Regions from separate parts of the Metabacillus dongyingensis genome, predicted to be linked through region 2. Evidence: riboswitches for the same ligand, from Rfam matches in the RefSeq annotation. Region 2 holds a riboswitch; the other holds the start of a gene.

The links. Region 2 has a riboswitch for lysine ahead of K8L98_RS21840 (amino acid permease). Riboswitches for the same ligand answer to the same signal wherever they lie in the genome.
Region 1: another riboswitch for lysine. It lies ahead of dapA (4-hydroxy-tetrahydrodipicolinate synthase); the one in region 2 lies ahead of K8L98_RS21840 (amino acid permease).

The regions. Positions count from the first base shown of each region.
Region 1 is NZ_OK052578.1:297,763-301,388, reverse strand. It holds gene K8L98_RS26245 (alkaline phosphatase family protein) at 1-652, shown strand, start outside; gene K8L98_RS26650 (hypothetical protein) at 869-997, opposite strand; lysine riboswitch at 1,306-1,484, shown strand; gene dapA (4-hydroxy-tetrahydrodipicolinate synthase) at 1,618-2,505, shown strand; gene K8L98_RS26235 (SRPBCC family protein) at 2,709-3,101, opposite strand; partial or broken gene K8L98_RS26230 (ArsR/SmtB family transcription factor) at 3,102-3,428, opposite strand; partial or broken gene K8L98_RS26225 (YdeI/OmpD-associated family protein) at 3,562-3,626, opposite strand, start outside.
Region 2 is NZ_CP082944.1:4,391,734-4,395,359, forward strand. It holds gene K8L98_RS21830 (M3 family oligoendopeptidase) at 1-996, opposite strand, end outside; gene K8L98_RS21835 (twin-arginine translocase TatA/TatE family subunit) at 1,144-1,320, opposite strand; lysine riboswitch at 1,546-1,722, shown strand; gene K8L98_RS21840 (amino acid permease) at 1,869-3,284, shown strand; gene K8L98_RS21845 (CBS domain-containing protein) at 3,315-3,626, opposite strand, start outside.

The DNA of each region.
Region 1 (3,626 bases), on a different replicon from region 2:
GCTCCATGGAGTTGTACCTTCAAAACATGGTCTGAATAACGAAAATACAGGTAATCCTTACCCTGAAAAAAATCCTTATCCATCTTATATGAAATTGCTGAAACAAGAGCGTCCTATGCTTAATCAAGCTTCCTTTACTACATGGTCACCGATCAATAAAGGAATTATTGAAGATTCTGCAGGTGCTTATAAAGTAAATGGCGGGAACGATAATAATACGACACAAAAAACGGTGGACTATATAAAAGCAGAAGGTAAAAACAGCCGCAATATTTTTGTCCATTTGGATGAAGTGGATGGTGCAGGCCACAACTATGGCTATGGCAGCCTGAAATGGTATGAGGCATTACAAAAAGCTGATCAGCATGTTGGACAAATTGTCCAAGCTTTAGAAGAAGAAGGACTGATGAAGGATACTCTAATTATCGTCACAACGGATCATGGCGGAAAAGGTTATGGTCATGGTGGTTCCTCCCCAGAAGAACAGACCATTTTCTGGACTGCTAAAGGAACGTCAATTAAGTCTGGCACCGTGTTGTCTGATGTAGAAAATATAGATACAGCTGCTGTCGTTGCTCATGCGCTGCGTCTAGATATACCAGAAAATTGGGATGCTCAACTTCCTGCAGGACTATTTCAATACAAAAAATAAGAAATGTTAAAAAACCAGGTGCATTTTTCTTTATTAAGAAAAATGCACCTGGTTTCATTAATTCTCCTTTATTCCCTTTCATAATATATATATCAATCAAAAAGAGTGGCCCTTAAAACAGCAGGTTATGTCATTTCATAGGAGTTTAATATAAGATCATGCTCATCTGTTAAACACGATATATATCAGTCACAGTTTACCTACTGATTTTCAAACTTATAATTCCAAAAAGATTCTTACATTTTTGCATGCCTTTAGACTTTTTTTCATATCCCTCTCTGTCTTTTCCCAAACGTCACGGATTTTTATATCTTTTCTTTCTGTCGTTCGTTTTGTATAAGTCATGTGGTCCGCCCCTCCTTGAAATTCTTAGTATACTAAGATAAATACTAATTCCTGCTATAAGAGATATCAATTGTCAAAACTGCCTATAAAATGGAGTAACTTTTCATACAGATTTATCATAAAACACTTAATTTGTTGAAAATCATTGATTTCTAACTTCTTCGACAGCTTTTTAGCTGTGCTCCATCGTAAAAATGCTACAGATCATTCTTGTATTTTAAAAAAGATCTAAATCCGACTTGAAGTAGTAAGAATATTTTGTTATATTAGTACCAATTAAATAAAATTTTCCCTTCAATAATATTTGAAGAGAAGATAGAGGAGCAAAAACCATTAGTACACAATGCGAGGATAATGAGGTCCAATGACTATTGTGGAAAGGGGAATTTGCCGAAGCGGAAAGAATCTCATGTTCTTAAAGCTGGTTCTGTTATTGAATAAATGCAGAACTGTCATATAGGAAACTATATGGAGGGCTATCTTATGCAATGGTAACGACTTTTGAAAAATTTTGTTCCTGCTGCAACAGCGAATCCCTCGTTGTTGCTTTTTTGCGTTTCCTTTTGAACGTCTCTAACAACATCTGAATTTCAAATAATACTATTAAAGGGTGTGAAGTTATGAATTTTGGGCAAGTTTTAACAGCAATGGTTACCCCATTTGATCGTAATGGTGAGGTTGATTTTAACGCTGCGAGAAATTTAGTGAACTATTTAGTCAATAATGGTTCTGATGGATTAGTTATAGCTGGTACAACTGGAGAGTCTCCTACATTAACACCAGAAGAGAAAGTGGATTTATTCAAAGTTGTGGTAGAAGCTGTTGCTGGAAGAGTTCCAGTTATAGCTGGTACTGGCTCGAATAATACGAAAGCGTCTATCAGCTTAACTAGGCAGGCAGAAGAAGCAGGAGTCGATGGGATTATGCTCGTTACTCCGTATTATAACAAGCCTTCTCAAGAAGGATTATTTCAGCACTTTAAAGCAATTGCCCAATCAACCCTATTGCCGGTAATGCTTTATAATATCCCAGGACGAAGTGCTGTAAACATGTCAGTAGAGACAATTGTTCATCTCTCAAAGATAGACAATATTGTGGCAGTAAAAGAAGCAAGTGGCGACTTAGATACCATGGCACAAATCATCAGCAAAACACATAGTGATTTTACGTTATACAGCGGCGATGATGGGTTAACTCTTCCAGTCTTAGCAATCGGCGGAACAGGGATTGTTTCGGTATCTTCCCACATCATTGGTAATGAAATGCAAGAAATGATCAATGCCTTTAATAATGGTGATGTTCATGAAGCTTCTTCTGCACATCGTAACCTTCTCCCAATAATGAAAGCATTATTTACTGCACCAAGCCCATCACCTGTAAAAGCTGCATTGAATATGAAAGGACTAAATGTAGGAGATGTCCGCTTACCATTGGTCCCTTTAAACAATGAAGAAAAAAGAGCTCTGCAAAGAGTCCTGCAGCCTACTATCATTGAAGTACTTGCTTAAGAGAACACACTAAAGAGGACAGGATCCGTATCCTATCGCAAAAACCGAAATTGCAATCAAAATTGCATCTGAATTTGGAATGTGTTTTGTATCATTATTTACACTAAAAAAGCAAACGGATCAGTCCTATACTAAGCCGTTTGCTTTTTCCTATAGGTTAGCTTAATACTCAAAAAAAAGGTTCAGAGTTCAGAAGTTTGGTCTTACATTTCCTCTAATACTTTTTTAAGATCTTCGCCCATTTGCGCCCAACCATATTTCGCACCATTGAACGCTTGATCTTCTTTTTCGAATCCTGTTTGTTCAAGATGTAAGTAGGTTGTTTCATCCTCTTGCTTCAATGTCCATGTGACTATAGTGTTTATCGGATCACCTACCCATGTATAAGATAACTTATAAGGCTCGTCCACTACTAATACTTCACAATCTACAATTAAATTCCACTGCTCATTTCGGAATTGGCATTTATGTCCTACGATTGGTTTAAAGTTATTTTCCATTATCCATTTTGCAAGAGTATCCGAATCTGTTAATGCGTTCCACACCTTATTGATCGGGCTCTTAAAATTAAAATCTTGGGATACTGTTAAATTCATTTTTTGTTCCTCCTGTAATATTTGGTTTAAAAGAGATATTCTTTCACTCCAGAATTTCCTGTAAAACGATACCCAATCCTCAATTTCTCTTAACGGGGCAGCATTCAGCCGATACCTTGTTTCTCTGCCAACTTTACGGTCGGCAGCTAGACCAGCTTCTTTAAGGATAGCCAAATGTTTAGAAACAGCAGTACGACCCATTTGAAATTGAGCGGTTAATTCGTGAAGAGGTAACTCTTCTGCCTCCGCCAACAAACGTAGCAATTTACGTCTAGTTGGGTCAGCGATGGCTACATAAACATCACGCTCTTGATTTTTTTCGTTCAAAATCATTCTCCCTTTAAATTGGACACTAATTGGTGTCTTTATTATATGACACTAATTGGTGTCCTGTTAATTTCTTCATTTTCCACAATAGCATTAGTTTTATTCTCCTATCATCAAGCATATAACATGCCCTCTAATCATTTAATCCCTTTCCATTGAGAATTTGCTGCATACATTTTTCAACCCTTGACTCTCGAG
Region 2 (3,626 bases):
TTCTCCAAAGTGGCTGAATTGATCTAAGATAAATTCAGCTCCCTCCTGATAGCTGACCTTCGCTTCTTTCCCGCCAATCGGTGCATCGAGATCGTACCAGCTAAGCTTTTCGACACCAAGCAAATCTGCTTTTCTTTTTAAATAGCTTACAAGCGGCTGTTTATTCTCAGAAATCACCTTCCACATGACATCAAGGGTCTCGCGTTTCATTCTGTTGATTTCAAGCGGCTCACTCAGAACATCGTCCCAGCCCCGCTTTTCATATACATTCAGTCTAAAACCAGATAAATGGTTCAGCGTATGGGCAAATAAATCTGCACCGCTTCCCCACGCCTTTTCCCATTCTTCAAACACAGATTTTCTGACTGATCTGTCCGCGCTTGAGAATTTATTGGCTGCCTGGCCTACAGACAATTCATGTACTTTGTCATCTTCTTTGTATGGTATTTTCACTTTGGAGACGAGAGTATCATATAGCTGTCCCCACGCATGATAGCCGTCCACTGACAAGGCATTGATCAGTGTTTCCTGCTCCATCTGCAGTTTGTTTTTTGCTCTGTTCCTGCGCTCGGTCAAGGCAAATTTTAATTCAGTCAAGGCATCAGCATTTACAAGCTCAGGCCAAACCGTATCGTCAACTTGAACGAGCTTTTGATCAAAGGCTGCCAAAGCATTTTGAAACTGAGAACTGAGTTGAGTAACCTTCCCCCGGAGCACGGAGGCATGCTTATCATTTGTATCCTGAGCCTGCAGACACCCGACAAAAGCTCCTGCCTGTCTCATCCGTTTTGCAATACCCTGAAATTTCTCAAGAACCTCTCCTAAAAGGATGCTGTCTTCTTTTGTTTGAGGTACTTTGATGCTCTCTGCCTGCACCTTAAATGAAGGAACATCAACTTCAAGCTCCTCTAAATACTTTTTAAAGGCAACAGATTTGCTTCCACCTTCAAAAAACACATCTAAATCCCACGTTTCAGCATACGTAGCAGCTTTCATCGCCATTCCCCCTGTTATGTATTTCGGGACACTAAATAATCCCTCACTTGTCATTATAAAACAATTAACGAAAAATTTGTACAATTCAACCGGCTAAAAACAAAAGAAAAAGGCATGACGAAGTGTCATAGCCTTTACGAATTTTATTTATTTAATTTGTTTATCTGATTTTGCATCATCGTCGTCCATAAGACCTTTAGTAGCATTCTTAAACTCTCGTAGCGTTTTGCCTGCAGCTTTACCTAATTCAGGCAATTTTTTCGGTCCGAAAAGAAGCAATGCAACAAAAACGATCAACATAATTTCGCCGAATCCTAAGTTCACTATGAACCCTTCTTCCATCTCAATTTAATAGATTATTTATCAGTAAAAAGAAAACGCTGCCTTTGTAAATTATAGTTGATTTATCCATGAATTGCAAAATGAAATTCGGCCAATATTATTTAGGGAAAATTTAGAAATACATGAATTCCATTGACAAAAGGAAGCTGAATTGGTAGTTTTATTTTATTCAAATATTATTTTTACTATAAATCCTCACTATAATCTCGGTGAGGTAGAGGTTGCACCAATTAAGAGTAGATTGCAAGAGGCTAGTGGAGCTGTTGACTGCAAATTCGAAAGGACTTGGTGCCGAAGTTTGAAACAGCCACTTTGTTTCTTGCTGGGACTGTATCGAATAGGTACTGGACTGCCACAGAGAATCTGTGGAGTGCTATCATGAGATTTTTGAGTGAGTTTTTTGTGTATTTTTGCGCATGGACTTGTTCCATGCGCTTTTTGTTTGTCAAAAATGATCCATTTCTTCAAAAAATACACACACTAATTATGCAGCCATAACATTATGGTTCTATTTATAGGAGGTTTCAGCAGTGAAACAGAAAAAATGGGGATTTTGGCTTTTAACAGCCTTTGTAGTAGGAAATATGGTGGGCTCCGGAATTTTTATGCTGCCAAGCACACTGGCACAGACCGCAAGTCCGCTTGGCGTCACAAGCGCCTGGCTTGTAACCGGATTAGGTGTTTTAATGATTGCACTTGTATTCGGAAATTTATCAATCCGCAGACCTGATCTTACAGCAGGTCCGCAAAGCTATGCTAAAGCTTTATTTGATACTCCCAAAAGAGGAAAAGTCGCCGGATTCAGCATGGTGTGGGGATATTGGGTCGCAAACTGGATCAGCAATGTCGCGATCATCACAAGCTTCGCAGGCTACCTTTCTACATTCTTTCCTATTATGTCCGACGAATCTATTCTTTTTTCAATTGGTTCGCAGGATGTTCAATTAGGAAGAGCCGTTACATTTATTGTTTGTACCATTTTGCTTTGGGGCACTCATACCATTCTTTTAACGAACTTGAGCGGTGCAGGCAAATTGAATTTTGTGGCTACTGCTTCAAAAGTAATCGGTTTTATGCTTTTCATCATCGCTGGTTTATTTGCACTGGAGTCAGCAGCGTTTGGAGAATTTTATTTCCCGGTGGAAGCAGAGCCTGGTGTGACTTACGGGCTGACAAATCAAGTTCAATTTGCTGCAATCTCGACTTTATGGGCATTCGTAGGAATAGAGTCGGCAGTCATTCTGTCAGGACGCGCGTCTTCTCAGCGTGATGTAAAAAGAGCGACCATCACTGGCCTAATTATTGCTGTGTTTATCTATATGATTATCACACTTATCACAATGGGCGTTCTGCCGCACGATCAGCTGCAGTCATCTGACAAGCCTTTTGTTGATGTTCTTTCAATCATTATTGGCGATGCCGGTGCAAATGCAATGGCACTATTGGCTGTCGTATCTTTGTTTGGATCAACGATCGGATGGATTCTGCTGTCATCTGAAGTGCCGTACCAGGCTGCAAAATCAGGTATTTTCCCTGCTTTCTTTGCTAAAACAAATAAAAAAGGAAGTCCGAAAAATGCTTTGATAATAACGAATTTAATGTCTCAAATCTTTATTTTCTCAACGATTTCCGGAACCATCAGTGAAGCTTATACATTCTTAACAACATCAGCTACACTTGCCTATCTTTTCCCATACCTTGTATCGTCTATCTTCTTCTTAAAGCTGATTGCCAAAGGAGAGACATATGATCTTATTAAAGGGTCAAGAGTAAAAGACGGAATCATCGCCTCACTAGCCTGTATTTATTCTGTTTGGGTGATTGTTACAGGAACTGCTGATATAAAAACATTTATACTTGGAGTCGGCCTTTTCTTTGCAGGATTTGTGATTTATCCGTTTTTGACGAAATATATGAAAAAACAAGATACTGGCTCAACCATATAATAGAAGGCTGCATGTTGAATGCAGCCTTTTTTAATTCTTTTTCCCCAAAAGCTGAGCTGCGCAATATTCAATAATTTCCCTTCTTCTGATTATACCTATAAAGATTCCCTTATCGTCTGTAACAGGTACGAAATTCTGTTCCATCGCCCTTGTAATAATGTTCTCCATTTCAGCATGAATGGATATTGGTTCATTCTTTCGATGGTAATTAAGATCAGTTAATCGGATTTTTTCTGTGTTATGAAAATGCAAATCAGGTGTGTTTTTCAGCATCCACAGCAAATCACCTTCTGTAAGTGTTGTTACGTACTTCCCCTCATCATCAAGCAGCGGAACGGCTGA